One region of the Delftia sp. DLF01 genome, then DNA from elsewhere that is predicted to be linked to it. Evidence: predicted binding sites of a transcription regulator. Region 1 holds the regulator's gene; each other region holds the start of a gene.
What was found. Region 1 encodes LexA, which represses DNA repair genes until DNA is damaged. Its sites were predicted from a motif close to ACTGTATNNNNATACAGT; they were not measured.
Positions count from the first base shown of each region.

Region 2: the regulator LexA is predicted to act here: its motif matches at 1,812-1,829, upstream of IB269_RS22055 (VRR-NUC domain-containing protein).
Region 3: the regulator LexA is predicted to act here: its motif matches at 2,682-2,699, upstream of IB269_RS28025 (PA0069 family radical SAM protein).

Region 1 is NZ_JACVAZ010000003.1:224,914-234,764, reverse strand. It holds gene IB269_RS16265 (DUF4124 domain-containing protein) at 1-233, opposite strand, end outside; fluoride riboswitch at 437-500, shown strand; gene crcB (fluoride efflux transporter CrcB) at 582-968, shown strand; gene IB269_RS16255 (AAA family ATPase) at 1,147-1,704, shown strand; gene IB269_RS16250 (FecR domain-containing protein) at 1,752-2,723, opposite strand; gene IB269_RS16245 (sigma-70 family RNA polymerase sigma factor) at 2,728-3,204, opposite strand; gene IB269_RS16235 (hypothetical protein) at 3,459-3,881, opposite strand; gene lexA (transcriptional repressor LexA) at 4,044-4,718, opposite strand; gene IB269_RS16225 (asparaginase) at 4,817-5,806, shown strand; gene adk (adenylate kinase) at 5,899-6,555, opposite strand; gene kdsB (3-deoxy-manno-octulosonate cytidylyltransferase) at 6,820-7,611, opposite strand; gene IB269_RS16210 (Trm112 family protein) at 7,679-7,861, opposite strand; gene lpxK (tetraacyldisaccharide 4'-kinase) at 7,926-8,942, opposite strand; gene IB269_RS16200 (ExbD/TolR family protein) at 8,956-9,381, opposite strand; gene IB269_RS16195 (MotA/TolQ/ExbB proton channel family protein) at 9,413-9,851, opposite strand, start outside.
Region 2 is NZ_JACVAZ010000004.1:214,214-224,064, reverse strand. It holds gene IB269_RS22060 (ATP-dependent DNA helicase) at 1-103, opposite strand, end outside; gene IB269_RS22055 (VRR-NUC domain-containing protein) at 100-1,776, opposite strand; gene IB269_RS22050 (SDR family NAD(P)-dependent oxidoreductase) at 1,886-2,698, opposite strand; gene IB269_RS22045 (CocE/NonD family hydrolase) at 2,781-4,640, opposite strand; gene IB269_RS22040 (Bug family tripartite tricarboxylate transporter substrate binding protein) at 4,652-5,629, opposite strand; gene IB269_RS22035 (porin) at 5,666-6,682, opposite strand; gene IB269_RS22030 (LysR family transcriptional regulator) at 6,848-7,774, shown strand; gene IB269_RS22025 (ABC transporter permease) at 7,796-8,548, opposite strand; gene IB269_RS22020 (ABC transporter substrate-binding protein) at 8,545-9,786, opposite strand.
Region 3 is NZ_JACVAZ010000007.1:164,428-174,278, reverse strand. It holds gene IB269_RS28035 (mandelate racemase/muconate lactonizing enzyme family protein) at 1-522, opposite strand, end outside; gene IB269_RS28030 (LysR family transcriptional regulator) at 629-1,495, shown strand; gene IB269_RS28025 (PA0069 family radical SAM protein) at 1,533-2,675, opposite strand; gene rnk (nucleoside diphosphate kinase regulator) at 2,970-3,374, shown strand; gene IB269_RS28015 (acyltransferase family protein) at 3,448-4,605, opposite strand; gene IB269_RS28010 (GbsR/MarR family transcriptional regulator) at 4,767-5,363, shown strand; gene cydX (cytochrome bd-I oxidase subunit CydX) at 5,563-5,688, opposite strand; gene cydB (cytochrome d ubiquinol oxidase subunit II) at 5,738-6,889, opposite strand; gene IB269_RS27995 (cytochrome ubiquinol oxidase subunit I) at 6,908-8,494, opposite strand; gene IB269_RS27990 (amino acid ABC transporter ATP-binding/permease protein) at 8,537-9,851, opposite strand, start outside.

The sequences.
Region 1 (9,851 bases):
ATTTCGTTCATCTGGCGCTGATACTTTTGTTCATTCGCCTGTGCTGCATCAGCCCGTTCACGGGAAATCTCATCGTCCGATTTTTTGCGCTGTATCAGAGCTCCAGTGTCAGTGCTGCTGCAGGGACTGTCTGAGAAAGTCGACTTTCCAGAAGCATCCTTGCATTGAAAGACCTGGGCTGCGGCAGGCAATGCGAAAAGTGCTGTAAAGATTGCTGTGGTCAAGAGTCGCATATGCATATCGATGAATTGATAGGCCTGATCGGAATCGAATTACAGACGAAGCATAGTCCTTTGACCCGCATGCCCGGCAACTTTCGTCTTGGTTTGAATGGCCCGCTTCACTCGGCGTCCCGCAGGGCAGCGCGGCGGGCTGCTTCAGCGGTCTCCTGAGCCTGCCAGGTCCAGAGTAAACTCGCCGCCGCAGCCAGCACTCGCTGCACGACGGGAATGGAGCTTCCCGAAACCGCCCTGCGAAGGGCTGATGGCTCCTGCCTTGGTGGGATGGGTCCTGCCGGTGGCGGGGCCATGTCTTGATCCTGCCCGGCACGCCCGTCCCGGTTATTCGATGAAAGGACGGTCATGGGGTTCTACGGTTTCATTCTGGTGTTCGTTGGAGGCGGCCTGGGGTCTGCGCTCCGGCATGGCACGAACTTGCTCGCGCTGCGGCTGGTGGGCAGTGCGTATCCACTGGGTACGTTGGCGATCAATGTGCTGGGTGCCTTCGTGATGGGGGTGGCGGTGGAGTGGTTTGCGCTCAAGACATCGCTGCCGCAGAGTGCGCGGTTGTTCATCACCACGGGCATTCTGGGTGGCTTCACCACGTTTTCGACGTACGCGCTGGAGGTCGGCATGCTGTATGAGCGTGGCGACTGGCTGGCCTCCGTGCTGTATGCGCTGGGCTCGCTGGTGTTGGGCGTGGCTGCGCTGTTTGCGGGGTTGGGGCTGGTGCGCATGGTGGCCCACTGAGACACCGTGATTGCGCTATGCTGTGTGCCATGGCCCGCCTGAACGCAACGCAGATTATTCGCACCATCCATTGGATGGTGGGTTAGCCAGCGGCCTTCAGCGCCATGCAACCCGCCCAGAGGAGGCGGGTTTTTTCATTCCGTCTCCGGGGTTTTCTCAAGCCTTTCAGGAGATGGATATGCAGGTTTCCGAACAGTCCCGGCCCCGTTGCGCAGAATATGCCGATGCCCCTGCCGCCAACGCGCGGCTTGCCACGCTGCACATGGTTTGCGGCAAGATCGGCTCGGGCAAGTCAACGCTGGCGCGGCAATTGGCGGCCGGGCCCGGAACGGTGTTGGTCAGCGAGGATTCCTGGCTGGCCGGCCTGTACCCCGGGGAGATGCAGTCGGTGGCCGATTACGTGCGTTGCAGCACGCGGCTCAAGGGGTTGATGGGGGCGCATGTACAGGCGCTGCTGGACGCTGGCGTGTCGGTGGTGCTGGATTTTCCGGCCAATACCCTGGAGGGGAGGGGGTGGGCGCGCAGCGTGTTCGAGAAAGTGGACGCCTCGCACCGCCTGCATTTTCTGGATGTGCCTGACGAGGTCTGCAAGCAGCGCTTGCGTGTGCGCAATGCGGCAGGCGAGCATCCGTTTCAGGCCAGCGATGAGCAATTCGACCTGATCACGAGCTACTTTGTCGCGCCCTCCGACGAGGAGGGCTTCGACGTGGTGCATCACCCGTATGCGCCGGTCTGAAGTGCCGGCCTGGACAAGAGACTTCGCCACGGCCTCATCCCATCATCTCAGCTTGATCGCGCTTGCACCTCCACCCAATAGCGGGTGCGGCTGCGCAGTTGCAGAGGAAAGCGGCTGACGAGCGCGGCCAGTGCGCGATCCGTGTCATCCACGGGAAAGGCGCCCGAGACAAGCATCCCGGCGACCTCGGCCGAGCAGCCCAGGTAGCCGGGCCGGTAGCGGGCAAGGGCGTCAATCAGCTGGCCCAACGGCATGTCCAGCGCGACCAGTCCGCCTTCATGCCAGCTGGCTGCAAAGGGGTCTGCGGATGTAGGCGGCTGGGTGGCGCTGGACGAGAAGGCGGCCTGCTGTCCGGCCTGCAATTGCGCGGAGGGTGCATCGCTGTCCAGAGGCTGCAGGCGCACGGCCTTTTCCTGCACGGTGACATGGCACAGGCCATCGTCCGCAAGATGGACCGTGAAGCGCGTGCCCAGGGCCAATACGTGGCCTTGCGGGGTCTGCACGCTGAAGGGGCGGCCCAGCGCGTCGGGCTCGGTGGCGACGAGGATGCGGCCACGGTGCAGGCGCAGCAGGCGCTGGCGGTCGTCGAAAACGGTGTCCAAGGCGGTGGCCGTATCCAGGGCCACCAGGGAGCCGTCGGGTAGCGTCAGATCCCGGCGCTCGCCCGTGGCTGTACGCTGGTCGGCCTGCCAGCTTTCCAGTGGTGCGCCTTTCCAGGCCATCCAGGCCGTGGCGCCGCTGCCCAGGCCCAGAGCCACGCCGCGCATCACGGAGCGGCGGGTGGGCGAGGCGCGACGGCCCAGCGCCTGGCGCGCCAGGGGGGCGGGCAGATGCGACAGCTGCGCGGTGACGGATTGCACGCGCAGCCAGGCGCGCTGGTGGGCGGGATCGGCCTCATGCCATTTCTGCCAGTCCTGTTGCAGGCCCGCTGTGGCAGAGGCGCCGCGCAGTTTCACGTGCCAGGCGGCGGCCTCATGCAAGGCGCGGCGGTCGTTGCCTTCCAGATGTCTCTCGCCCATGTGGCTATGCCAGGACCAGGCAGCAATGCTCCATCGCCCGGGTCAGGTAGTTGCTGACGGTGCGCAGCGATACACCCAGGCGCTGGGCGATCTCTGGGTAGCTCAGTTCCTCGAACTGGGCCAGCACGAAGGCTTCGCGAACCTTGGGGGGAAGGCCCTGGAGCATGCGGTCCACATCCAGCAGGGTCTGCTGGACGATGGCCTGCTCTTCGGGCGAAGGCGCCAGCGATTGCGGCAACTGGGCCAGATAGTCCAGATAGGACTGCTCCAGCGTGCGGCGGCGAAACAGGTCGGCGACCAGGCCCCGGGCGATGGTGGCCAGGTAGCGCCTGGGTTCGCGGATGTCCTGCTGCGGCAGGGGCGAGCGCAGCAGGCGCACAAAGGTGTCCTGGGCTAGGTCGGCGGCATCGTCACGGTTTCCCAGGCGTTTGCGCAGCAGGCTTTCCAGCCAGGGATGGTGATTCTGGTAGAGGCTGTGCACGGAGAAGGCTGGGGCGGAGGAGGCGGGCGCAGTGGCAATCGCTGCTGCAAAAGATAATAAGAATGCTTATCAATTATCTTTCAGGCCGGCGCCCCTCCCGCAAAGAGGGCGTCCACTTGTTGCATGTGCGCTACAGGGCAGTGGTGGCCGCCAGCCTGCACCAGCTTTGCGCAGGCCGATTCCTCGTGCGGCACGCGGTCCGCGCCGCCCAGGTTTGTGTCGTGCAAGGTGTGTCGCACACCTTGCATCGGGCCTCAGTTGGCTGCCGGTCCGCCATGCGCCTCCATGCGCTCCAGCGCAGCGCAGACATCGGCCATGCGCCCGGAGATGAACAGGCATTCCGGCTGCTCCTGCGGCGACCGCTGGATGATGCGCAGGCCTGAAGGCTGCTCAGGTGCGGATTGCAGGGCGGGCTGCGTTGGCAGCAAGGGCAGGATCAGCTGGGCATCTCCATGGTCTGCAGCGCGTGCGGCCTTGCTGCGGCGCTGCTGGCTGCGCCGGCGTGCCTTGCTGAAAGAGATCACGTTGGCGGACTCGGGTGCTGCAGCAGGTAATGGCTGGCACGCAGGGGCTTGTGCAAGTGGCATGGCCGACTCCATGGCGGTCGCAGTCAGGCGGATGCCATGTGCCAGGCGCAGGAAGGAAAAAGAAGACAGTGTTGGCAGAGCGAATCCCATGTGACGACTCCTGTTGGCGTGTTTCAAAGAGGCATGGACACAGGCAGGATTGCGGTTTGCGGGCAAAGCTCCGCCCAGGGCGAAGCTCCAAGGCTTCGCGCCTACCACCTGGGCGGTGCGTGAAATGGGGTGAGGCGGCCTGAGAAGGGCCGCCAGTCCGGCTTACATGGACATGCTGTTGCGGATCAGCCCCACGGCCAGGCCTTCAATGGCAAAGGCCTCCTCGGGGGCGACGCGAATCACCGGGTAATCGGGGTTTTCCGGCAGAAGCTCCACGCCCTGCGTGGTGCGGCGCAGGCGCTTGACGGTGACTTCATCACCCAGGCGCGCCACGACGATCTGGCCGTTGCGGGCTTCGTGTGCGGACTGCACGGCCAGCAGGTCGCCGTCCATGATGCCCGCGTCGCGCATGGACATGCCGCGCACGCGCAGCAGATAGTCGGGGCGCGTCTGGAACAGGCTGGGCTCGACGGAATAGGTTTGGTCGATATGTTCCTGGGCGAGAATGGGCGAGCCCGCCGCAACGCGGCCCACCAGGGGCAACATCAGCGGTGCCAGGGCCGACAGCGGCAGTCCGAAGCTGGTGCCGCGCGCGGCATTGATGTTGCGCACGGTGTCGGTACGCAGGCGAATGCCGCGCGAGGTGCCGCTGACCAGTTCGATCACACCTTTGCGGGCCAGAGCCTGCAGGTGTTCCTCGGCAGCGTTGGCGGACTTGAAGCCCAGCGTGTTGGCGATTTCCGCGCGGGTGGGAGGCGCGCCCGTGCGGGAGATGGCGGCCTGGATCAGGTCCAGGATCTGTTGCTGGCGGGCGGTGAGCTTGGGATGGTCGAGCATGGCGTGCGTCCGGTCCTTGAGGGCAGATGGCAGGCTGGGAGGCCATCTGATGATTTATACAGTATCTGTATTTTTAACCAGTTTTCCAAGAGGTGCAAGTGGGGCAGTCAAAGTTGGTGATTCTGGGCACGGGCGGGACCATCGCCGGCCGGGCGGATTCGCAGTCGCAGGGCGTGGGGTACAAGGCCGGGCAGATCACGGTGCAGTCGCTGCTGGAGGCCGTGCCGGACCTGGAGCAGCAGGCGCTGGGACCCGTGCAGACGCAGCAGATCGCGCAGGTGGACAGCAAGGATATGGACTGGCCCGTGTGGCGCGCGTTGCTGCGCGCCTGCACGCAGGCACTGGAGGATGCGGACACACGCGCCGTGGTGATCACGCATGGAACGGACACGCTGGAAGAGACGGCCTGGCTGCTGCACAGCCTGCTGCCGGCCACCAAGCCCATTGTGCTGACCTGCGCCATGCGCCCGGCCACGGCCCTGTTGGCCGACGGGCCGCAGAATCTGCGCGATGCCGTGACCGTGGCTGCCAGCGGCGGGCGCAGCGGCGTATGGGTGGTGGCGGGCGGCGAGGTGCATGCGGCAGCCCAAGTGCAGAAGGTCCATCCCTACCGGCTGCAGGCAATGCGCTCCGTGGAAGGCGGGCCGCAGGCGTTGGTGGAGGAAGGGTGTGTGCGCTGGCTGGTGCCCGATGCGCCGTCCTCCCCCTCCGCACCGTCCACGCGGGCCATGGTGCCTGTGACCATGTCATCTGATCTGCTGGCGCTGGATGAGCTGCCCTGGGTCGAGGTGGTGTTCAGCGGCGCCTTGGCGCGTGCCAGCGGCGTGGATGCGCTGGTGGCGGCAGGCGTGCGTGGCATCGTCGTGGCTGGCACGGGCAATGCGACGGTTCACGAAGGTATGGAAGCGGCCTTGCAGCGTGCCCGCGACAGGGGTGTCTGGATCTGGCGGGGCACGCGCTGCGCTGAAGGCCTGCCCGTGGCCTCGGGCCTTGGGACCAACCCGGCAGAGGCTGATCTGGCGCAGCTGCCTGTGGCAAAGGCCCGGATTGCGATGATGCTGGCGCTGGCAGCACAGCCGCGCGATTGAGCCGGGCGGCGACGCCGGCATTTCTTCAGTTGCTGGCGGTCAACAAAAAAGCACCCGGCGGGTGCTTTTTTCGTTGCGGCACATGGCCTGCATCACTCAGCCAGTGCAGCCAGTGCGCGTTGGGTGATGTCCTCGACCGAGCCCAGGCCGCTGATGGCGCGGTACTTGGGCGCCGCTGCGGCTTCCTTTTCGGCCCATGCGCGGTAGTAGTCCACCAGGGGGCGGGTCTGGCTGCTGTAGACGTCCAGGCGCTTCTTGACGGTTTCTTCCTTGTCGTCTTCGCGCTGCACCAGCGGCTCGCCGGTCACGTCGTCCTGGCCTTCGACCTTGGGTGGATTGAACTTGACGTGGTAGGTGCGGCCCGAGGCGGGGTGGGAGCGGCGGCCGCTCATGCGCTCGATGATGGCATCGAAGGGCACGTCGATCTCCAGCACGTAGTCCAGCTTCACGCCGGCGGCCTTCATGGCGTCTGCCTGGGGAATGGTGCGGGGAAATCCATCAAACAGGAAGCCGTTGGCGCAATCGGCCTGGGCGATGCGTTCCTTGACCAGATTGATGATCAGGTCGTCGCTGACCAGTTGGCCGGCGTCCATCACGGCCTTGGCCTGTTGGCCCAGGGGCGTTCCGGCCTTGACGGCGGCACGCAGCATGTCACCGGTGGAAATCTGGGGGATGCCGTACTTCTGGCAGATGAAAGCGGCTTGCGTGCCTTTGCCGGCGCCGGGTGCGCCCAACAAAATCAGTTTCATGGAAGTCCTTGAGGAGAGTAGAAATTCTTGTCTGCCGGATCGGCCCACCGGGGCGGACAGTCCATGCGTCATATTTTTGTCGCGGGCAAGGATAGCACGCACAGGGCTAACACTGGCTTACACGCAGAGGGCAAAACTGTCGCCTGTGCAATCTCCAAAAACTGCGTTTTGCTGTCCGACAAAACCGCATGTGCAGTTGTGATGTGAATGGCGATGCCGGGCATCGCCATTGGCGCATCTGTATTGGCGTATGCGGGATCGGATTCAGGCGGACAACTGGGCGCGCACCCGTTCCAGGTCTTCGGGGGTGTCAACGCCGGGGCCTGGTGCATGGGGCGTGAGGTGGACGGCGATGCGGTGGCCATGCCACAGCGCACGCAACTGTTCCAGCGCCTCCAGCACCTCGGTGGGGGCGGGAGAAAGCTGTGGGAAGCTGCGCAGGAAACCGGCACGGTAGCTGTAGATGCCGATGTGGCGCAGGGGCGCGAAGCCGGGGTGACCCGGCGCTGCCGCTGCAGATGCAGTCTCCCACCATGCCTGGCCTGCATGTTCACGCGCAAAGGGGATGGGTGCGCGGCTGAAATAGTGGGCCATGCCCTGGGCATCGCAGACGACCTTGACCACGTTCGGGTTGGTGAAGTCGGCCAGGCTGTCGATGGCATGTGTCGCCGTGCCCATGCTGGCCGAGGGCCGCTGCGGCAGCAGGGCGGCCACGGCATCGATGAGGTCGGGAGCGATCAACGGTTCGTCGCCCTGGACGTTGACGACGATGTCGTCGCCATCCAGGCCCAGCAGTTCGCAGGCCTCGGCCAGGCGGTCGCTGCCGCTGGCGTGGTCGTTGCGCGTGAGCACGGCCGCAACGCCGTGCGCGGCGCAGGCGGCGACGATGCTCTCGTCATCGGCCGCGACCACGCAGCGCGTGGCGCCGCTGAGGCCGGCACGCTGTGCCACGCGCACGACCATGGGAAGGCCTGCAATGTCTGCAAGGGGCTTGCCTGGCAGGCGGCTGGAGGCAAGGCGGGCAGGAATCAGAACCGTGAAGGGCGCGGTGGGCATGGTGCGTTGCGGAGATGGTCGAAAGTGCGGGCGCGGGCGTCGTCGGAAATCGGGCCTTGCGGCGCGATCAGTCCTCGAGCTCGTCGTCGTCCAGCGTGCGGGCTTCGGCCTCCAGCAGCACCGGAATGCCGTCGCGCACGGGGTAGGCCAGGCGCGCGCTGCGCGAGACCAGTTCCTGGTGCTCGCGGTCAAAGCGCAGCGGGCCTTTGGTGACGGGGCAGACCAGCAGTTCGAGAAGTTTGGCGTCCATGGCGGATCCTGTGTTTTGGAGGGGGAGGGCGGGCCGTGGCGGCCAGCCAAGACGGTGATGATAGTCAGGCGCGTGGCCTGCGCAGCGCCTGCAGCCGCTGATCCAGCAGCGCCCAGAAATCTGGCGGCAGCTGCAATTGCAGCGCAACGGACCAGGCCTGGGGATGGGTGCGCCACAGCTTGACGGCATCTTTTTCGGTGCAGACCAGCGGGTCGTCATGGCGTCCCAGACGCTGGAAGCTCTCAAAATTATAGTGATCCGGCAGCGCCTGGGCATGCTCCAGCGCCAGGCCCTGTTCGCTGGCCAGCATGGAGAAAAAGCCCTCGGGCCGGGCCACGGCGGCCACGGCCTCCACGGGCCGTCCGCGCAGGGCCGCCAGGGGAATGCGCTCACCGTGCGCATTGACGCCTTCAGCGGCCAGTTGGCGCTGCATGGCAAAGGCGGGCGCATCCGTTGGCGGGCAGGCGCCCGCGTGCAGCACGGCGGTGACGGGGCGCGGCCAGGGTTCGCGCAGCGGGCCTGCCGGCAGCAGCCAGCCATTGCCGATGCCGTCGTCGTTGAAGACGCACAGCTCGATGTCGCGGGCCAGGGCCAGGTGCTGCAGGCCGTCGTCGCTGATGACCACATCCACCTGGGGATGGCGGGCGCGCAGGGCCTGGACGGCCTCGATGCGCTTGCGGGCCACAAAGACCGGCACGCCGCTGGCACGCGCCAGCAGCGCGGGCTCGTCGCCCACATCGGCGGGGGCGCTGTCGGGCGTGGCTTCGCGGCAGTCGTCCGTGCTGCGGCCATAGCCGCGCGAGACGATGCCAGGGCTCCAGCCGCTGTCCCGCAGATGGCGGGCCAGGGCGAGCGTGACGGGGGTCTTTCCGGCGCCGCCCGCAATCACATTGCCGACGACGATGACCGGAATGCCGGCCTGGCCTGCACGCCTTAAACCCAGGGCGTAAGGCAGCCGATGCAGGCCCAGCAGGGCGCGGTATAGCAGGGACAGGGGAAGGAGCGCGCAGGCCAGCGGGCCGCGGTGGCGCCAGGCCGCGCGAAGCCCCCGGGCTGCGGGGGCGGGGCCATTCCCGGGCATGGAGGCCTTGCCCTCAGCGCCCGGCGCTGGCCGAGGTCTGCGTGGCAAAGGTGATCTGGGACAGTCCGGCGCGGCGCGAGGCTTCCATCACCGACACCACGGACTGGTGCGGCGCGGTGGCGTCGGCGCTGATGATGACCACGCTGTCCTTGCCGGCAACGGCCGCTGCGGCCAGTGCCTGGGTCAGGCCGGTGACGCTGCGGTCTTCCACGGCGGTCTTGTTAATGGCGTAGCGGCCGTCGGCGGCGATGGCGACGATGATTTCGCGGGGCCGGTCGCGCTGCTGCTCGACATCGGCCACGGGAAGGGTCAGCTGCAGCTCGGTGAACTTGCTGTAGGTGGTGGACAGCATCAGAAAGATCAGCACCACCAGCAGCACATCGATGAACGGGATCAGGTTGATCTCGGGCTCGTCACGGCGGCGGGGACGGAAGTTCATGGCAGGTCTCTCGCGTGCGGGTTCTGCGGGTTCACTTGCCGCCGACGCGCACCAGGTGGCGCACGAACTGCTCGGAAGCCAGCTCCATGCCCAGCAGGTAGCCATCGACGCGGGCGCGGAAGTAGCGCCAGAAGATCAGCGCCGGAATGGCGACGATCAGGCCGAAGGCCGTGTTGTACAGGGCGATGGAGATGCCGGCCGCCAGCTGTGCCGGGTTGCCGCCGCCGGTGGCCGATGCGCCGCCTTGCGAGCCGAAGATCTCGATCATGCCGATCACCGTGCCCAGCAGGCCCAGCAAAGGCGCGGCAGAGGCGATGGTGGCCAGCGCGCTCAGGTGCTTTTCCAGCGTGTGGGCAGCAGCGCGGCCGGCGCCTTCCATGGAGGCGCGAAGCTCTTCTTCGCTGCTGTCCGGATGGGCCTGCAGGGCGCGCAGTCCGCTTGCCAGGACTTCGCCCAGCGTGGAGTTCTGG
Region 2 (9,851 bases), on a different contig from region 1:
CCATGCCCTCCAGCGCGCTGGGCGCGGTCGTGAAGCGCAGGTCCAGGTCGCCCGCGCGTGCCGTGAACTCGCACAGCGCGCGCACGGCCACGGTGTAGCTCACGCGGCCTCTCCCAGCGGCTGGCCGCGCCACTGCACATGGCACACGCGCACGGGAATGCCGTGCTCGGCACAGTACTGCAGCCAGCGGATCTGGTTGTCCTGCAGCTTGTCGCCGGGCGCCTTGGCCTCGACCAGTTCGTAGCGGCGCTCGGCCGGCCAGAAACGCACCAGATCGGGAAAGCCCGTGCGGTTGGCCTGCACGTCGCGCAGCAGCCGCGCAAAGAGCAGCTTGAGGTGGGCGGCCGGAATGCAGTCCAGCGCCAGCGCCAGCAGCGGCGCGCTCAGCGTGCCCCAGAACACGAAGGGCGACTGCAGGCCCTGCTTGTCGGCATGGCGCTGCACGATGACCTCGCGCCAGCTGCCATCGTCCAGATGCGCCAGGCATTCCTCGAACAAGACTGCGCGGCGCTGCACGAAGTCGGGCGCGGACAGGTCGGCCGGGCCGCTCTGGAACGGGTGGAAGAAAGCGCCCGGCAGCGGCGCGAAGATGGCCGGCCAGCACAGCAGGCCGAACAGCGAGTTGATGAGCGCGTTCTCCACATAGAACACCGGTGCGGAGTCGCTGTGCCAATGGTCGCGCAGCACGTATTCGACGGAGCTGGGCCGGGCCGGCAGGTCCAGCTCCACGTCCATGCGCATCTGCGCCACCACGGGCGCCAGCGCCGCCGCACGCCCGCGCGCGCCCTGCCCCAGGCTGCGGCGCAGGCGCGGCAGCATGCGCGCCACGCGCTGCAGCTCCTCGTCGCTCTCGGGCTGGGCCTGGGCGGCCTGGGCCAGCGCCATGGCATCGGCAAAGCGCTCCATGCGCTCGTACACGCGCATGCGCCGGTGGCGGGCTCCGGGGTAGCGGCTTTGCGCATAGGCCTGCTCGGCACGCTCCCAGTCCTGCATGCGCTCGCAGGCCTGGCCTATGCGCAGCAGCACCTTGGCGCGGCGCTGCTCCAGCCAGGCATTGCCGCTGGCGCAGCCGGCCACCTGCTGCAGCAGCGCATCGATCTCCACGCCCTCATCCAGCGCCGCGCGGCAGGCCTGCAGGGCCAGGTAGCCATCGACATCGGCACGCGACTGGAAGGCCCGCGACGCCGCATCGAAGGCCACGGCCTCGTAGCGGAACACGCCCAGGTCGGCCAGCACGAATTCCGACCAGTCCTGGTAGAGATTGCCGAAGAACATCAGCCGAAAGCGCTCGCACAGCGCACCCACCATCACGCGCCAGGCGGCTTCCCCGGCTCCGACGCCCTGGGGCTGCCACTGCGCATAGGGCCTGGGCGCCTCATGCAGGGGCTGCAGGGCCTGCAAAAGCTCGGCCTTGCGCAGGCCTGAGTGAATGGGTGCGCCGGCGAACAGCTGCAGCAGCTCGGGCTTGGTGTGCAGCGCAAACAGCTCCTCCAGCGCCATGGGGTGGCCCGCGTCCAGCCAGCCCAGCTCCAGCAGGGGCGCGGCTGCCTCGGCAATGCCGGGGATCTCTTCGTACACCAGCTTGCCGGCCCGAAACCACGGCCCGCGCCGCATCAGCAAACGCACCATCAGCGCCTGCGAGGGCTGGGGCAGCTGCGTGAAACGGGTGAGGAATGCCTGCTCGGGCGCGTCCAGCAGATCGCCGTAACGCTGGCCAATCCAGTCCAGCGCGCGCTGGAAGTTGTGCAGGTAGTAGAAGCGGTGGGGAGGGAGCATGGGCCTGGCAGATCGGGCAGCCAGGCCGCTCGAAAACTGTATCTTTATACAGTCATCATATCAAACCCGGTAGTGCTCACTTCGCGCAACGGACTTGCCCCGGGCAGGCTCATCCGGCCAGGAAGCCGCCATCGGTCGCCAGGCAGTGACCGACCACAAAGGCCGCCTCGTCAGACATCAGCCAGACGACGGCCGTGGCCACCTCCTGCGGATGGCCCATGCGCCGCAGTGGCAGGCCCGCCGCCACGGCATGCATGTCGGCAATGCCCGAGCCCAGCATCATGTCCGTGACCACGCGGCCAGGGGCAACGGCATTGATGCGGATGCCGCGCGGCGCGTACTCCATGGCGGCGGCGCGGGTCAGCGACAGGGCCGCGGCCTTGGAGGCGCCGTACAGCGACAGGCCCGGATTGGGATTGCGTATGCCGCTGACGCTGGTGTTGTTCACGATGGTGCCGCCGCCCGCCGCCAGCATGGCCGCCAGTTCATGGCGCATGGCGTGGAAGACCGCACGCACATTCGTGTCGAAGACCTGCGAGAAGACCGCATCATCCTGCTCGGCCAGCGCGGCACGCCGCTCCTGGAAGCCCGCATTGTTGAAGGCCGCGTCCAGCCGCCCGAAGCGCGCCACGGCCTGCTCCACCACCGCCGCCATGTCCTCCTGCCGCGTTGCATCGCAGGCCAGGAAAAGGCCGTCTGCTCCCCGCTGCCGGATTTCCTGCTCCAGCTGCAGGCCCAGCTCACGGCGGCGCCCCGTGACCATCACGGCGGCGGCGCCCTCCTCGGCCATGCGCAAGGCGGTGGCCCGGCCTATGCCGCTGGTGGCACCCACCACCAGGCAGACACGCCCCCGGAGCCGCCCCGACGGTGCAAGGGCCGGCAGGGGGCCGGCCAGTTCCAACTGACGCTGCTGCATGTCCATGGCGATGTTCCTTCGCAATTTGGTTGCATGGTACAACCAAATTGCAGAACATGCCAGACTGCCAAACGCGCGTGTTCCCCGACTAGACCGCCACCACCGGCAGCACGATGCGCGAGGCATGGCAGCCGCCCAGGTGCACGCTGTTGACCGCCACCTGCCTGGGCCCCGCACTGCCCTCGGGCGCGCCAGTGTTGGGGTTCACGTCGAAGCGCGGGAAGTTGCTGCTGGAGATGTCCAGGCGGATGCGGTGGCCCTTGCGGAACAGGTTGGAGGTGGGCATGGGCTCGATGGTGATAGCCACCACCTCGCCGGGCGTCATCAGCTCGGGCTGCTCCCATGAGTTGCGGTAGCGGCAGCGCAGGATGCCGTCGGTGATGTTCATCGCATAGCCCTGCGGATGGTCGGCGCTGGGCGGGTACTGGTCGATGAGCTTGGCGGTGAAGTCCGTGTCGGGCGCGGACGAGGACACCTGCAGCTCGATGGTGATGGTGCCCGTGACCTCCAGATCTTGCTGCAGCGGCTCGGTCTGGAACACCAGCACGTCGCCGCGCTCGGACAGCGGGCCGTAGGGCGGGCGGGCGGCGAAGGTGCTCTCGTGCGTGACCTGGTCGTAGGCGCCTGCGAACATCAGCGGCTCGCCCGAGGTGATGGAGCCGCCCAGGGTGGGCACGGGGCAGGCCGGGTCGAAGCGGTAGCTGCGCACGCCCGGCTGCGGCGCGGGCTCGCGGGCCAGCCTGCCGTCGGCGTGCAGGTGCCAGGCCGTGGGCTGCGTGCCGGGCACGGGCCAGTGGTCGGCGCTGCGCCAGGCCCCGCCGTGGTCCAGCCGGCCCTGGGCCGTGCGCGCGCCCGATCCGCCGCCCATGCGGAAGTAGCGCACGGCGGCTTGCTGGCGCGCGGGCATGGGCCGGCCCTTGAGCCAGTGGTCGAACCAGGCCAGGCGCATGGCCACGTAGTCGTCGGCCAGCGCGCCGTCGAGCACGGCACCGGGCCCGAAATCCACATCGCCCGCATGCGGGACGCTGCGCTCGCCATGGGTCCAGGGGCCCAGCACCATGCGGACCCGGCCATCGCCGCGCGACAGGCCCAGGTAGTTGTCCGTGGTGGTCTGCGCATACGGGTCCCACCAGCCGCACATCAGCATCACGGCCAGGCCGTCGAAGGCGCCGTAGTGGCCGGCGGCGTACAGCTCGGGCTGGCGCCAGTAGTCGTCAAAGCTGCCGCGCTCCCACTGGCTGAACAGGTAGTCCTCGTACTCGGGCGCCCACTGCAGCGGCGAGTCGCCGCGCGACCAGGGCAGGCGCAGGCACCACTGGCCGATGTCGGCCTGCTCCAGCGCCTGGCGCGCTGCGGGCTCCAGGTGGTTGCTGCCGCTGCGCGCATTGCGCAGGGCCCAGACGGCCTGCTTCAGCTCGAAGGCACCGCCATGGCGTATGCCGCCCCGGTAGGCATTCGCAAAGCCGCCGCATTCCAGGAACATGGCCTTGAGGCCCGGTGGCCTTTGCGTGGCCAGCGCAGTCTGCGTGTGCGCGGCGTAGGACAGGCCGTAGGTGCCCACGTTGCCGTTGCACCAGGGCTGCTCCATGATCCATTGCAGGGTGTCGGCGCCATCGTGGGCCTCGCCCAGGTATTTGGTGAACTGGCCTTCGGAACCGAAGCGGCCCCGGCAGTCCTGCACGACCACGGCATAGCCTTCGCGCGCAAAGCGGGCCGCCACCTCGCCCCGGCGCATGGGAAGGGGGTTGGCCGCGCTGCGCTCGCGGCGCGTTTCCTCGTTCTTGCCGTAGGGCGTGCGCTCCAGCAGCACGGGCAGCGGGCCGGGATGGTGGGGGCCGAGGTTCTCGGGCAGATACAGGTCGGTGGCCAGGCGCACGCCATCGCGCATGGGCACGGCGAGGCTGTGGTGGACCACGCCGCCCAGGTGGGTGATTGATGTATTGCTCATGCTGCTGGCGCTCAGTCGAGCTTGAGGTTGCGTTCCTTGACCAGCTTGGCCCAGCGCGCCGTGTCTTCCTGCATGAAGCGCGCCAGTTCCTGGGGCGTGGTGGGCGCGGGCTCGGCGCCCTGCGCCTCCAGCGACTTGGCCACTTCACGGTCCTGCAGCGAGCGCACCAGCGCGGCATTGACCTTGGCCACCACCGCAGGCGGCGTGCCGGTGGGCGCGAACAGCGCATACCAGATGTCGTATTCGAAGTCCTTGACGCCCGCCTCGGCCATGGTGGGCACCTGCGGCAGGGCGCGCGAGCGCGTGGCGCTGGCCACGGCCAGCGGCGTGAGCTTGCCGGCCTTGATCTGCAGCACCACGCTGGGCACGGCATTGATGCCCAGCTGCACATGGCCGCCCACCAGTTCGTTGACGGCGGGCGCGCCGCCCTTGTAGGGAATCTGCAGCATGCGCGTGCCTGTGGCGGCCTGGAACATTTCCATGGACAGATGGCCTGGCGTGCCGTTGCCGCTGGAGCTGTAGTTCAGCGCACCGGGGTTCTTGCGCGCCAGCGCCACCAGCTCCTGCACGGTGCTCACATTGAGGCTGGGGTGCGTGGTGAGGATGGGCACGTTGATCAGCACCCGCCCCACGGGCACGAAGTCGCGCGAGGGGTTGTAGGACAGCTTGCTGGACAGCAGCGGCGCCGTCACCATGCCCGAGCCCGCGCCCAGCAGCAGGGTGTAGCCATCGGCCGGCGCGGAAGACACCAGCTGGAAGCCATGCACGCCGGGGCGGTTGTCGATGACCACGGGCTGGCGCCACAGCTCGGACATCTTGCGGGCCACCACGCGCATGGCCGCATCGGCTGCGGCACCGGCGGGGAACGGCACGACGATGCGCACGGGCTTTTCCGGGAATTCGGCCGCATGGCCGGGCAAGGGCGCCAGGCCCAGCGCAAGGCCCAGTGCCAGGAAAGCCAAGGACAGGAAGCGTTGGAAGTGGGTCATGGGAATCTCCATTCTTGATGCGGGTGTGCAGGACGGTCAGAAGTCATGGCGCACGCCCGCGCCGATGGCGCGCACGGCCACGTTGGGGCGGCTGGAGTCCACGCCGTCGTGGTCCACGAAGGCCTGCAGTTCGGTGCGCTTGGACAGCGCATAGGTATAGGCCAGCTGCTGACGCCTGCGCTTGCCGGTCAGCGAGGTCTGCACGTCGCGCTGCATCAGGTTGAGCACCACGGCGTGCGCGCCATGGCGCAGCCGCGTGCCAAGCATCCAGTAGTCCACGTCGGCGCGCGAGACGCCGGGCTTGTGGTTGAAGCGGTCGCGGCCCAGCAGCACATAGGGCTCGATGGCACCAAAGCTGTAGCGCAGTCCCATCTGCCATTTGCTGTCGAACTCGTTGGCCAGCAGGCCCCCGGCGCGCGTGTCCTTGGCGTAGCCCAGGCCGGCCGCCCACGGGCCTGCGGCGTAGCTCAGGCCCAGGTCCAGCGATCTGGCGTCGTCCTCCAGCCCTGGGGCCTTGGCATCGCCGCGCAGGTAGTAGCGCGCACGGAACACCGTGCCGCCCCATGACGGGCTTTGGTAGCCCAGCGAATTGGAGGTGCGGTTGCGCGCATTGAGCATGGAGGTGCCGATGGCCGTGGCCCCGGCGTCATTGGCCGCGAACGAGGTGATGCCCGTGACCTGCGAGTACAGCGGCGAGCCCGTGGGATTGGCCGAGTCCAGCCGGCCCAGGGCCACCGTGCCCAGGCCGCCGCGCAGTGCCACGTAGCTGTTGCGAAAGGCCGGCGTGGTCAGCGAGCCCGTGTCCGCATCCAGCCCCATCTCCATGCCGAACAGTGCCTGCAGGCCGCCGCCCAGCTCCTCCTTGCCGCGAAAGCCCAGGCGCGAGGCGTTGTCGCGCTCCTCCATGGTGGAGCCGGCATTGCCGGTCTTGAGGTGGTTCACGGTCAGCCGGATCTGGCCGTAGACCTGCATGTCCTGCGCATGCGCAATCGGGTGGCCCAGGGCCGCGATGGACAGGCTGCAGACGGCGGCAATGCTTGGCAGGGCCTTCATGGAATCTTGCTCCTTGTGTTGTGCGTGCTCTGACGCCGCCGATTCTCAGGAGCCCCCGCATCCACCACAACGGTATGACGGACGCGTATTACCCTATGCGATTCGTGATGCGCCGTGCGCGCCCCCGGCCGCGCTGCCATCATGCAAGCACCGCCTGTACAACCCATGAATTTCAAGCAACTCGAAGCCTTCCAGGCCATCATGCTCAGCGGCTCCACCACGGGTGCGGCCGAGCGCCTGGGGCTGTCACAGCCCGGCATCAGCCGCCTGCTGGCCCAGCTGGAGCAGGACCTGGGCCTGCGGCTTTTCATCCGCGAAAAAGGCCGCCTGGTGCCCACGCAGGAGGCCGAGGCCCTGCTGCACGACGCCCAGGTGCTCATGGATTCGGCCCAGTGCTTTCGCCGCCATGCCGAGCAGTTGCGGCTGGGCGGCTTCAAGCGCCGGCTGCTCAAGGTGGCTGTGCCCGGCACCCTGGCCACCTCGCTGATGCCGGCCATTGCGCACCAATTCATGCAGGCGCATCCCGACGTGGTGCTGGAAGTGCTGTCGGGCTCCTACACCGAGACCGAGCGGGCCCTGCTGAGCCGCGACGCCGACATCGGCCTGGTGCGCCTGCCCATGACCATGCCCGGCCTGCGCACGCGGGCCTGCCTGGAGTCCGAGGCCGTCTGCATCATGCCCAGAGGCCATGCGCTGCAGGCGCTGGACGAGGTGACGCCGTCAGATCTGGTGGACGCCCCGCTGATCCTGCTTGGCCGCCAGCGCGAGATCCGCCAGGAGATAGACATGGCCTTTCGCCATGCGCGCGTACAGCCGCGCGTGGCCGTGGAGGTGCATTCCGTGGGCGAAGCCTGCGCCCATGTGGCGCAGGGCCTGGGCGTGTCCATGGTCAACGGCCTGCTGGCCAGCTACTGCCAGCCCGGCGCCCTGTCCAGCCGCCCGTTCAGGCCGCGCATCCGCTACCAGCTGGCCATTGCCTCGCTGGAGGCGGCGGTGCCGTCGCCCCTGCAGGACACGCTGATCGCCTTGCTGGTCCAGGCCATCGTGGCCACCGGGCATGCCGCCCCGGTGGACGACATGCCGAAGGCCTGATGCCCCGGTGATGCCGGCCGCTCAGTGCATCCAGCGCTGGTGCAGCCAGCGCGCCGCATGGTCCAGCGCATAGCCCAGGGCGCCGATCAGCACCACGGCGGCCATCAGCTCCGAATACGCGAGGCGGTCGCGCGTGTCGAGGATGAAGTAGCCCAGGCCGGCCGATACGCCCAGCATTTCTGCGGGCACCAGCACGATCCAGATGATGCCGATGGCCAGGCGCACGCCAGTGAGAATCTGGGCCGTGATGCCGGGCAGCACCACGCGCAGCACGGTCTCGGTGCGCGTGGCCGACAGGCTGCGCGCCAGCAGCAGCCAGTTGCGGTCCAGCTGGGCCACGCCGGCCGCCGTGCTGAGCAAGATGGGCCAGACGGCGGCGAAGGCCAGCAGGAAGTACACGGGCGCGTCGCCCACGCCCAGCACCATCACGGCAATGGGCATCCACGACAGCGGCGAGATCATGCGCAGGAACTGGAACACGGGCGAGAACGCCTGCGAGAACCCGCGCGACAGGCCCACCAGCACGCCCAGCGGCACGCCGACCACGAAGGCCAGCAGCAGGCCCACGGCCACGCGCTGCAGGCTCAGCAGGGTGTGCATCCAGATGTCGGCGCCCGTCAGCAGCTGGCCCAGCGCCTGCAGCGAAGGCCAGGGCGCGAAGGCCGCAGCCACGGGCGTGCTGCGCGCCAGCAGCGCGCCGCCCACCCACCACAGGGCCAGGACCAGGGCCGCGCCCAGCAGCGGCAATCCAATACGTCGCAACACCTGGCTCACACCACGATGGTTTCGCGGCGCGAGAAATCGGCCGGAATGCCGAAGACCTGCGGGCCGCCCACGGCCTGGATGGCCTTGCGCACGAAGCGGTCGTCCACCAGGTCGGTGGCCGCAAACCTGGGCTCCAGCTTGTCGAGGAAGCGCGTGTCGCCCTCGACCTTGGTGGCCTTGATGGCGCGCACCAACTGCTCGGTGTACGAGGGATAGGGATAGGGCTGGAAGTCGATGCGCCGCTGGTGCCAGCCCTTGTTGACGACCACGCCGCTGGCCTCGTAGCTGGCGTAGTCGGTGGCGGCCAGCACCTTGGACAGCGTCTGCTGCGGATGCGGCGTGTAGCGGCGCTCGCCGGTGCTCGACAGCAGGCGCGCGGCGGCCAGGCGGTTGTCGCGCGTCCACAGCTGGGCCTTGACCACGGCATTGGTCACGCGCTGTGCCCATTCGGGCTTGTCGGCGATATCGCGCTCGGCCAGGAAGGTGACGCAGCAGGCGTGGTCCTTCCAGACATCGCCCGAGAAGCGCAGCATCTTGCCCACGCCCGCGATCTCGGCGGCGGCGTTGAAGGGCTCGGCCACGATGAAGCCCGCGATCGACTTGCCGGCCAGTGCCGAGACCATTTCGGCCGGTGCCAGCACGACGAGGTTGACCTCGTTGGCCGCAATGGCGCCGCCGCGCGCGCGGGTCACGGCCGTGAGGCCGGCCTTGCGCAGCACGTCCTGCAGCAGGATGTTGTGGATGGAGTACCAGAACGGGATCGCCACGGTCTTGCCGCCCAGGTCCTGCACCTTCTGGATCTCGGGCAGCACGGTCAGGCCCGAGCCGTTGACGTGGTTCCAGGCCACGATCTTGGCGGGGAACTTGGCGCCGTAGCGCACCCACAGCGTGGAGGGCGTGAGCAGGTGGATGACGTTGACCTGGCCCGAGACGAAGGCCTCGACGATCTGGGCCCAGGAGCGGAACAGGCGCGGCGCCTCGGCCTTGAGGCCTTCGGCCTCGAACAGGCCGTTGCCGTGGGCCACCAGCAGCGGCGTGGCGTCGGTGATGGGCAGGTAGCCGATCTTCACGGGCTGGTCATCGCCCTTGAAGGCCTGGGCGCGCGCATCGCCTGCGGCCAGCAGCGGCGCGGCCACCGAGGCCGTGGCCAGTGCGCCCAGGCGCAGCATGTCGCGCCGCGTGAGGCCGCAGCCGCAGTCCGACGAGGCGCAGATGTGGGTGTAGGAAGGGTGGTCCTGGAAGCTCATGCGAAAGACCTTTCAGAAGAGCATGGTTGAAGTCGAAGAAATGGCGGATCTGCAGGCGGGCAGGC
Region 3 (9,851 bases), on a different contig from region 1:
CCAGCGGCCGGTCTTCATCTTGACCGCCTTGAAACCCAGCTCGACATAGCCGGCCATCTCCTCGCCGACATGGCCGGCGGTCTTGCCGTCCACGTAGTAGCCGCCGCTGGCATAGGCCGGCACCGTGTCCAGCTCCACCGCGCCCAGGTACTTGTGCAAAGGCAACTGGGCGGTGCGGGCATTGAGGTCCCACAGCGCAATGTCGAGAGCGCTGAGTGCGCGCATCACGGTGCCCATGCGGCCTTGCAGCAGCGCCTCCTGGTACATCTCCTTCCACAGCCCTTCGACGGCCAGGGACTCGCGGCCCAGCAGCACAGGACCGAGCAGCTGCTCGACCGCGACACGGAACAGCTCGCCCGCCGCATTGCCGACATAGCAAAAGCCGATGCCTTCGACGCCGTCGCTGCTGCGGACCTTGACCAGTCCGTAGTGGCGGTCGACCACGGTGCGGTTCGACAGATAGGTGACCTTGTCCAGCGGTACGCGGGCAACGCAGACTTCAATGGATTCGATGAGGGGCATGAGCTCTCCTGACATGGTTTGGAAGCGGGAACGAGCGAACTTTGCGCTTCAGGAGATCTGCAACAAAGATGGTGTCCCATGGTTCAGATGACGCAAAATGCGTCGCATGGATTCGCGCTTTCTCCAGAGCTTCATTGCCGTCGTGGACTGCGGCTCGATGGCCGACGCCGCGCGCAGGCTGGACCTGCCGCCCACCACCGTGGCCCAGCAGATGCGTGCGCTGGAGGCCGACGTGGGCTGCGCACTGCTCACGCGGGTGGGCCGGACGGTGCGGCCCACCGTCGTGGGCGCCCGGATCGTGGAGCATGCGCGGGAGGTGCTCAAATCCGTGGAGAACCTGAGGTCGGCCGCATCGGCCACCGAGCTTCCCGCAGGCCCATTGAGGCTGGGGGCAACGCCCACGGCGCTGATGGGCCTGGTGCCCCCGCTGCTGCGCCGGTGGATGAGCGCCCATCCGGCCGTGCGCGTCTACATCGAACCCGGCACTTCCTCACTGCTGCTGGACCAGGTGCAGGCCGGCCATCTGGATGCGGCCATCCTTGTGCACCCGGCCTTCGCCATGCCCAAGACCTGCGAGTGGCGGCTGATGCGCAGCGAGGCGCTGATTCTTCTCGCGCCCCGAGACATGAAGGTGCGCGATCCGCTGCTCACGGCCGCACGCGAGCCCTTCATCCAGTACGACCGCAAGGTGGTGGCAGGAAAAATGGCGGATGAATACCTGCGGGGCCACGGCATCAAGCCGAAAGTTCGCTTCGAGCTGGACGGCATCGAGCAGATCGCACAGCTGGTTGCGGAAGGATTTGGTGTCTCCATCCTGCCGGACTGGCCCGTGCTGGGACCGCCGGATGCCAGAACGCGCCGATGGCCGCTGCCCCCTCCGAGCCCGTCCCGCGAAGTGGGCATGGTGTGGCTGCGCTCTTCGGTGCGCTCCCCACTGGCAGCCGCCTTGTCCGAGCTGATCGATTCCCGCTAGCGGACCATGCCCTGACCTGTGCCTGGCACGCAGGCTCTCAGAACAGGCTGCGTTGCGGCAGCAAAAGCGACGGGTGGTAGAGGCTGCAATCGAGCCGCAGCGGCTCGCGGTTGAATCCATGCCGACGGCAGGCCAGGGCAAAGCGCTGGCGCAGCAGCTCGGCCCAGTGGCCCGTGCCCTTCATGCGCTGGCCGAACTCGGCGTTGTACACGCGGCCGGCCTCGCGCTGCTCGCCCTGGATGCCGTGCAGGTCGCGCACGCGCTCCATCACGCGGCGGGCGCGGTCGGGGTAGTGCACCTGCAGCCATTGCTCGAACAGCGGCGCCACTTCCCAGGGCAGGCGCAGCACGGCATAGAAGGCGTGGCGCGCACCTGCGTCGGCGGCCGCCTCCAGCACCTTCTCCAGGTCTTCGTTGATGAAGGGAATCTGCGGTGCCAGGCTCACGCCCACGGGCACGCCCGCCTCGGTCAGCGCGCGGATGCTGCGCAGCCGGCGGTGCGGCGCGGCGGCGCGCGGCTCCAGGTGGCGTGCCAGGTCGGCATCCAGCGTGGTCAGCGTGATGTGCACCGAGGCCAGGCTCTGGCGCGCCAGCGGGGCCAGCAGGTCCAGGTCACGCTCCACCCCGCTGCCCTTGGTGACGATGGAAAACGGGTGGCGCGCCTCGGCCAGCACTTCGATCAGGCGGCGCGTCAGCCCCAACTCGCGCTCCACGGGCTGGTAGCAGTCGGTGACCGAGCCCAGCATCACGGGCGCGGCCACATGGCTGGCGCGCGACAGCTCGGCGCGCAGCAGCTCGGGCAGGTTCTGCTTGGCGATGAGCCGGGTCTCGAAGTCCAGCCCCGGCGACCAGCCCAGGTAGCTGTGCGTGGGCCGGGCATAGCAATAGATGCAGCCATGCTCGCAGCCCCGGTAGGGATTGAGCCCCATGTGAAACGGCAGGTCGGGCGACTGGTGGCGGCTCAGCGCCGAGCGGGCCTGCTCCCAGCGCAGTTCGGTGCGCAGCGGAGCGGCCTCTTCGTCTTCGGCAGGCGCCTCATGGCTGCCCCAGCCGTCATCGAAGGCCTCGCGCGGGTCGGAGGTGAAGCGGTGGGCCAGTTGGCTGGCTGCGCCCCGGCCCTTGATGGCGTGCAGGGGCACCCTGGCCGTGTCGTGATGAGGCGTGGGAGGACTGGGCAGCATGGGGAAACTGTATAAAAATACAGCCATACCAACAAGCACTCCCCGCATGCCTGCAGTTGCGAAGTGGGTTTTGCCGGCTTGGCAAGTGCCCACGCCAATCCGCACCGCACCGTGCGGGTTCGCTTGGCAGAACCCACACGGGCCTGCACAATGGGCCTATCGCACCAACTTGGTGCTTTTCTCTTTTCTGAAGATGCCTTGGCCCGGACAACCGCGTTGCCCGGGCTTTTGTCCGTTTGGGCGCCGCTGCCCTTCACTGCAGCCACGGCGCAAGCACACAAGGGAGCCAACACCATGGAGCGCAAGCCCCACATCATTCTTTCGTCCCTGGACCTGGAGCGCATCGAGGCCCTGCTGGACAAGCAACCCGCCTTCCCCGGCCGCGACGCGCTCGAGGCCGAGCTGGACCGCGCCGACGTGCTCGAACCCAAGGAAATGCCGCCCAATGTGGTGACCATGAACTCCACCGTGCGCTTCACGCTGCTGGAGTCGGGCAAGTCCAATACGCTGACCCTGGTCTATCCCAAGGAGATGGACGGCAGCTCCGACAAGGTGTCGGTCTTCGCGCCCGTGGGCATTGCCCTGCTGGGCCTGAGCGTGGGCGACCAGTCGCGCATGGCCGGTCCCTCGGGCCAGGTCACCGTGCGCGTGGATGCCATCGAGTTCCAGCCGGAAAGCGCAGGCGAGCTGCACCGTTGAACGCCGACCGGCGTGAAGCGAAAAAGGCAGCCAACCGGCTGCCTTTGTTGTTTGTGGACTGACGCACGGCGCCTCAGCGCAGGCCTGCCAGAAACGCCGCGATCAGGCCGGTGCCCACCAGGCCCGCCTGCCAGCGCAGCGCCATGTGCCAGCTGGGAACGTGGCGCTCCACGCGCTCGTACAGCAGATGGCCGGCCGCAATCGACAGCACGAAGGCCGTGCACATGCCCAGCAGGGCGGCGGGAATGGAATGTGGCCAGAAATGGCTTTCCACGGCATTGACCAGCAGGCAGACCGAGAAGTGCACGAGAAACACCGAGTACGAAATCTTGCCCAGCCGACGCAGCGGCGCCCAGCCTTGTGCCTGCGCAAACGCGGGGCTGCGCATGGCCACGACCAGGGCCAGCGCCGTGGCACCGGCCAGCGCGATGCGGTCGCGCCACTCCAGTGCCAGTGCCGCCACGACCAGGGCCACGATCAGCAGGGACCAGCTCCAGGCCGTCGAGGACTTGTCCGCATGCGCGGCCCAGTAGGCCAGCATGCCCAGGCCGTAGGCGCCAAAGAAGTACGGCGCCCACACGTCCCATTGCGCATCCAGATTGAAGCCCAGCAGCGAAGCGGTCACGCCGATCACCACCAGCGCCTGCGCCACGCTCAGCGCCCAGGGCCAGCAGCGTGACAGGGCGTCGCCGCCAAAGCGGCGGCGCAGCAAGGCAGCGCCCCAGCGCGTGCCGGCCAGCAGCAGCGCCGTCAGCGCAAACAGCTGAAAGTCGATGGACACATACCAGACGCCGGCAGACAGCGACTCCTCGCCCACGATGTTCTGCAGCAGCAGCGCATGCGCCACCAGTTGCCAGAGATCGGGCTCGCCGGAGACCGAGGCATGGTCGAACCAGGGCCGCACGGCCGCCGAGACCACGATGGCCACGACCAGGGCCACCGCATAGGGCACGACCAGGCGCACGAAGCGGCGCCCGATGCGCGACCACGGATCGCTGTGCTGGCCGTGGCCTTGCGGCGCCATGCTGGCTGCAGCCAGGTAGCCGCCCAGCACCAGGAAGATCTGCACGGCCATGCGCGCATATTCATAGAGCCAGTCGATGAGGTCCGGCGCGGCCGGATGGGCGATATCGGACATGGGGCCGTAGAAGGCCAGGTGGTGCCAGATGATGGCGGCACAGGCCAGGCCCTTGGTGCAGTCGATCAGCGCACTGCGGCTAGCGTGAGACATGGGGCAATCTGTAGTCGGTACGGGGCGGGAAGGCGCAGGGCCCGGGCCGCCTGGCCGCAAGCCCGCAAAGGCGCCATTGTGCGCCTTTTGGACGCGACTTGCAGAAAGCTGACACATCGCTTCCCAAGCCGCCCGGAGCGTGCCGCGCACGCGCAGGCACAATGCATGCCATGACGCAATCCAAACCTCTTCCGGCGTTGAACCGGCAGTTCGTCTCGCACTTCGGCGAGATGGGCAGCCGCTGGGGCATCAACCGCACGGTAGGCCAGATCTACGCACTGCTGTTTCTTTCGCCCGAGCCGCTCAATGCCGACCAGATCGCCGAGACGCTGGAGTTCTCGCGCTCCAACGTGAGCATGGGGCTCAAGGAATTGCAGGCCTGGCGCCTGGTGCAATTGCGCCACCAGCCCGGCGACCGGCGCGAGTATTTCGAGGCGCCGCAGGATGTCTGGGAAATCTTCCGCCGCCTTGCCGAGGAACGCCGCCGCCGCGAGATCGAGCCCACCCAGTCCATGCTGCGCGCCGCCATGCTGGAGGAAGTCACCACCGAAGAGGAACGCTACGCCCAGCAGCGCATGCGCGACATGTACGAGCTGATCGACCGGCTCATGAACTGGTTCGACGACGTGCAGCGCCTGTCGCCCGAGACCGCCATGCAGCTCATGGGCATGGGCACGGCCGTGACGCGGCTGCTGGATCTGAAGGACCGCATCACGGGCGGCAAGGGCCGCGCCAAGGCGGACGACACCGACGATTGAACCTGGCAAGCCTGCGTACAAAAATGAGCTCCCGAGGGAGCTCATTGTGTTTACAGCAATGCTTCATTGGCGGTAAGCGCGTGCAAAAACTGGCGTAGCCCAAAGCGAGGGACACCGAGCAAGGGCCGCCCCCGCAGCGAGGGTGTCGTCCCCCTCCCGAAGAGAGAGGGGGAAGGCGCGAAGCGCCTCAGGGGGAGCTTTATTTCTCCCGGGCCAGGAGTTCGCGGCGCGTGGCCTCGTCGTCCATCAGTTCGTACCACATCGCGTTGAGCACCGCGAAGGCGGCCGCCAGCGGCAGGCCGAGCAACCAGGCGAAGTACCACATGGTGTTGTGTCCTTTCTTGACGTTGAATGTCGTTGCTTGATTCGGTGGATCAGTACGAGTGGCCGCGGCCCTCGATGATGGCCATCGGGTCGACCTTGCCGCGCAGCACGCTGTAGACCCAGCTGGTGTAGGCCACGATGAGGGGCACGAAGATCAGCGCGCACACCAGCATGATGAACAGCGTCACATGGCTGGACGAAGAGTCCCAGACCGTGAGGCTGTGCTGCGGGTTCAGCGACGAGGGCAGGATGAACGGGAACATGGACGCCCCCACGCTGGCGATGATGCCCGCAATGCCCAGGCCGCTGGACAGCAGGGCCAGCCACTCGCGGCGCAGCCACAGGCCCAGCGCCGCCAGCAGCGGCATCAGCAGGCCGATGGCCGGCACGGCCCAGAGCACGGGCCTGGCCTGGTAGTTGGCGAACCAGGCGCCCGCCTGCAGCGCAGCCGTCTTGAACAGCGGGTTGGACGGTCCGGTGGTGTTGATCTCGCTGGTGATGCGGTAGCCATTGAGCGCGGCCAGCCACACGCCGGCAGCCGCGAACAGCACCGTGGTGGCGACGGCCGCCACCATGCCGAAGCGGCGCGCGCGCGCGGCCACATCGCCTTCGGTCTTGAACACCAGCCAGGACGCACCATGCATGAGCAGCATGCACAGCGAGACCAGGCCGGCCAGCAGCGCGAACGGGTTGAGCAGGCCGAAGAACGTGCCCTCGTAGTAGATGCGCATGTCGGGCGCCAGGCGGAAGGGCACGCCCTGCAGCACATTGCCCAGTGCCACGCCGAAGATCAGCGCGGGCACCACGCCGGCCATGCACAGCACGGCATCCCAGCGCGCGCGCCAGGCCGGCTCCTCGCGCTTGCTGCGGAACTTGAAGGCCACGGGCCGCAGGATCAGCGCCACCAGGGCCGCGAACATGGCCAGGTAAAAGCCCGAGAACGAGACCGCGTACAGCTGCGGCCAGGCCGCAAAGATGGCACCGCCGCCCAGGATGAGCCAGACCTGGTTGCCTTCCCAGACCGGGCCCAGCGAGTTGATGACGACGCGGCGCTCCACGTCGGTCCTGGCCGCCAGCGGCAGCAGCGCGGCAGCGCCCAGGTCAAAGCCATCGGTGACGGCAAAGGCGATGAGCAGCACGCCCAGCAGGCCCCACCACAGCAGGCGCAGGATGTCGTAGCTGATCAGTTCGTGAAGAATCATGGTGACAATCTCCCTTGGTCATTGCCCGCGGGCGAGTTTTTGCATCAGAGGGAAGTAGGTGGTCAGGTGCGGCGCGCTTTCCTCCTGAGGTCCCTTGCGGATGGCCTTCACCATGAGCTTCATCTCGATGACGAAGAGCACGGAGTAGATGGCGATGAAGCCTGCAATCGTCAGCAGCAGCGTGCCCGCGCCCAGGTTGGAGACGGCCAGCGCCGTGGGCAGCACGCCTTCGATGATCCAGGGCTGGCGGCCCACCTCGGCCACGATCCAGCCGCACTCGGCCGCGATCCAGGGCAGGGGAATGGCGATCACGGCCAGCTTGAGCATCCACGGATGGGCGTCCAGCCTGCGCCGCACCGACAGCCAGAAGAAGGCGGCCGTGAGCGCGATGAAGAACATGCCCAGCCCCACCATGATGCGGAAGGCCCAGAACAGCGGCCCCACGGCCGGCACGGTGTCCCAGGCGGCCTGGGCGATCTGCGCGTCCGTGGCCTGGCGCGGGTCGTCCACGTAGCGCTTGAGCAGCAGCGCGTAGCCCAGTTGCCCGCCCTTGTCCTCGAAGACGGCCTTGGCCTCGGCCGGCACCTGGCCCGTGGGGCCGGCGGCGCGGATGGCCTCCAGCGCGCCATAGGCCTCGATGCCGTTGCGAATGTACTGCTCGGTGCGCTGGACCAGGTCGTTGATGCCGGGGATCTCGGTGGTCAGCGAGCGCGTGCCGATCAGGCCCATGACCCAGGGAATGTGCACGGCGTAGTGCGTCTCGCGTGCGGCCTTGTCAGGGAAGCCGAAGGCCGTGAAGGCGGCTGGTGCGGGTTCGGTGTCCCACATGGCCTCGATGGCGGCCAGCTTCATCTTCTGGTGCTCCGACGACAGGTAGCCGCTTTCATCGCCCAGCACCACCACCGACAGCGCGGCGGCCAGGCCGAACGAGGTGGCCACCGTCATGGAGCGGCGCGCCAGCTGGATGTGCCGGCCCTTGAGCAGATACCAGGCCGAGACGCCCAGCACGAAGATGGCCGCCGTCACGTAGCCGGCCGAGACCGTGTGCACGAACTTGGCCTGGGCCACGGGGTTGGTCAGCACCGCGAAGAAGTCGGTGACCTCCATGCGCATGGTCTGCGGGTTGAACGCCGCGCCCACGGGGTTTTGCATCCAGCCGTTGGCGATCAGGATCCATAGCGCCGAGAAGTTCGAGCCCAGGGCCACGCACCAGGTGGTCACCAGGTGACCGACCTTGCTCAGGCGGTCCCAGCCGAAGAAGAACAGGCCCACGAAGGTGGCTTCCAGGAAGAAGGCCATCAGCCCCTCGATGGCCAGCGGCGCGCCGAAGATGTCGCCCACGTAGTGGCTGTAGTAGCTCCAGTTCATGCCGAACTGGAACTCCATCACGATGCCTGTGGCCACGCCCATGGCGAAGTTGATGCCGAACAACGTGCCCCAGAACTTCGTCATGTCGCGCCAGATGGTGCGGCCCGTCATCACGTAGACGGTCTCCATGATGGCGATGATCACGGCCAGGCCGATGGTCAGCGGCACGAACAGGAAGTGGTAGAGCGCCGTTACCGCGAACTGCAGCCGCGATAGATCGACGATGTCGAGGTCCATGGTGAGATCCTTTCTCTCGGGGGTACTTGGTGAAATCCTTGATCAGCCGTCCTGCCGCAGGCGCGCCAGGGCCGCCTCGAACGGCGGTGTGCCGCGCAGCGCCTCGGACACCACGCGGCCCTGCTCCACCCACAGCAGCCGGTCGGCCAGTTGCGCCTCCCGCAGCTTGTGGGTGGCCAGCACCAGGGTGCGGCCCCGGGCTGCACTGTCCAGCCGCACCAGCAGGTCGGCGGCCGTGCGTGCATCCAGGCCTTCGGTCACTTCGTCCAGCAGCCAGCAGCGCGCGGGGCTCAACAGCAGCCGCGCCAGCGCCAGGCGCCGTGCCTGGCCGCCGGACAGGCCCAGCCCGCCCTCGCCCAGCCGCGTGTCCAGGCCCTGCGCCATGGCGCGCACATCGCCGGCCAGCCCGGCGACTTCCAGCGCCGCCCACAGCGTGTCCTCGGCGGCCTCGGGGCAGGCCAGCAAAAGGTTGTCGCGCAGGCTGTCCTCGAACAGTTCGGTGCGCTGCGTCATCCAGGTGCAGCGCCGGGCACGCACGGCGCCGGCCAGCGGCTGGAGCTCGCCGGCCATCAGGGACAGCAGCGTGGTCTTGCCCGCGCCGCTGGCGCCCAGCAGGGCGACACGCTCGCCTTCGGCGATACGGATGTCCTGGGCCAGCACGGCGGCACGGGGTGCCACGACCTGCTCCAGCTCAACCGCCAAGCCCTGCCTGGGCGCAGCCGGTTCGCAGGCGCCTTGCGCAGCGCCATCACGCAGGGCGGGCGCCAGCCGGCGCGCGGCCAGCCAGCTGCGGCCGGCCTCCAGCGCGCCACGGCGCAATGCCGCAAAGGGCTCCATGGCCGTCAGCGCCAGCAGCAGGGCCAGCGCGGCCACGGGGGCACCCAGCAGGCCGGCCTCGGCCAGCCAGCCTACGCCCAGCAGCACACCGGCCAGGGCCAGGGCGCCGCACAGGCCCTGCACGAAGGAGGTTCGGGCCTCCAGGCCGTGGAGCTCGGCGTCGGCCTCGGCCACGCGGGCGTCCAGGGCGGCAATGCGTTCGCAATGCGCGGCCAGGGTGCCGGCCATGGCCAGCTCTGCCTGCCCGGCTACCAGGTCGGCCGTGCGGGCCCGCAGGGACTCCAGCGCCAGCGCGCGGCGCACGGCGGGCCGGCGCGCACTGCGCGCCAGCCACAGGGCGCTGCCCAGGCCGGTGGCCAGCAGCCACGCAGCCAAGGCCATGCCCAGCCACCAGCGCATCAGGCCCAGTGCCAGGGCGGCGACCAGCGTGGCACCCGTGGCGGCCAGCAAGGGCACGAACAGGCGCAGGTACAGGCTGTCCAGCGCATCCACGTCGGCCGTCAGCCGCTGCAGCAGGCGT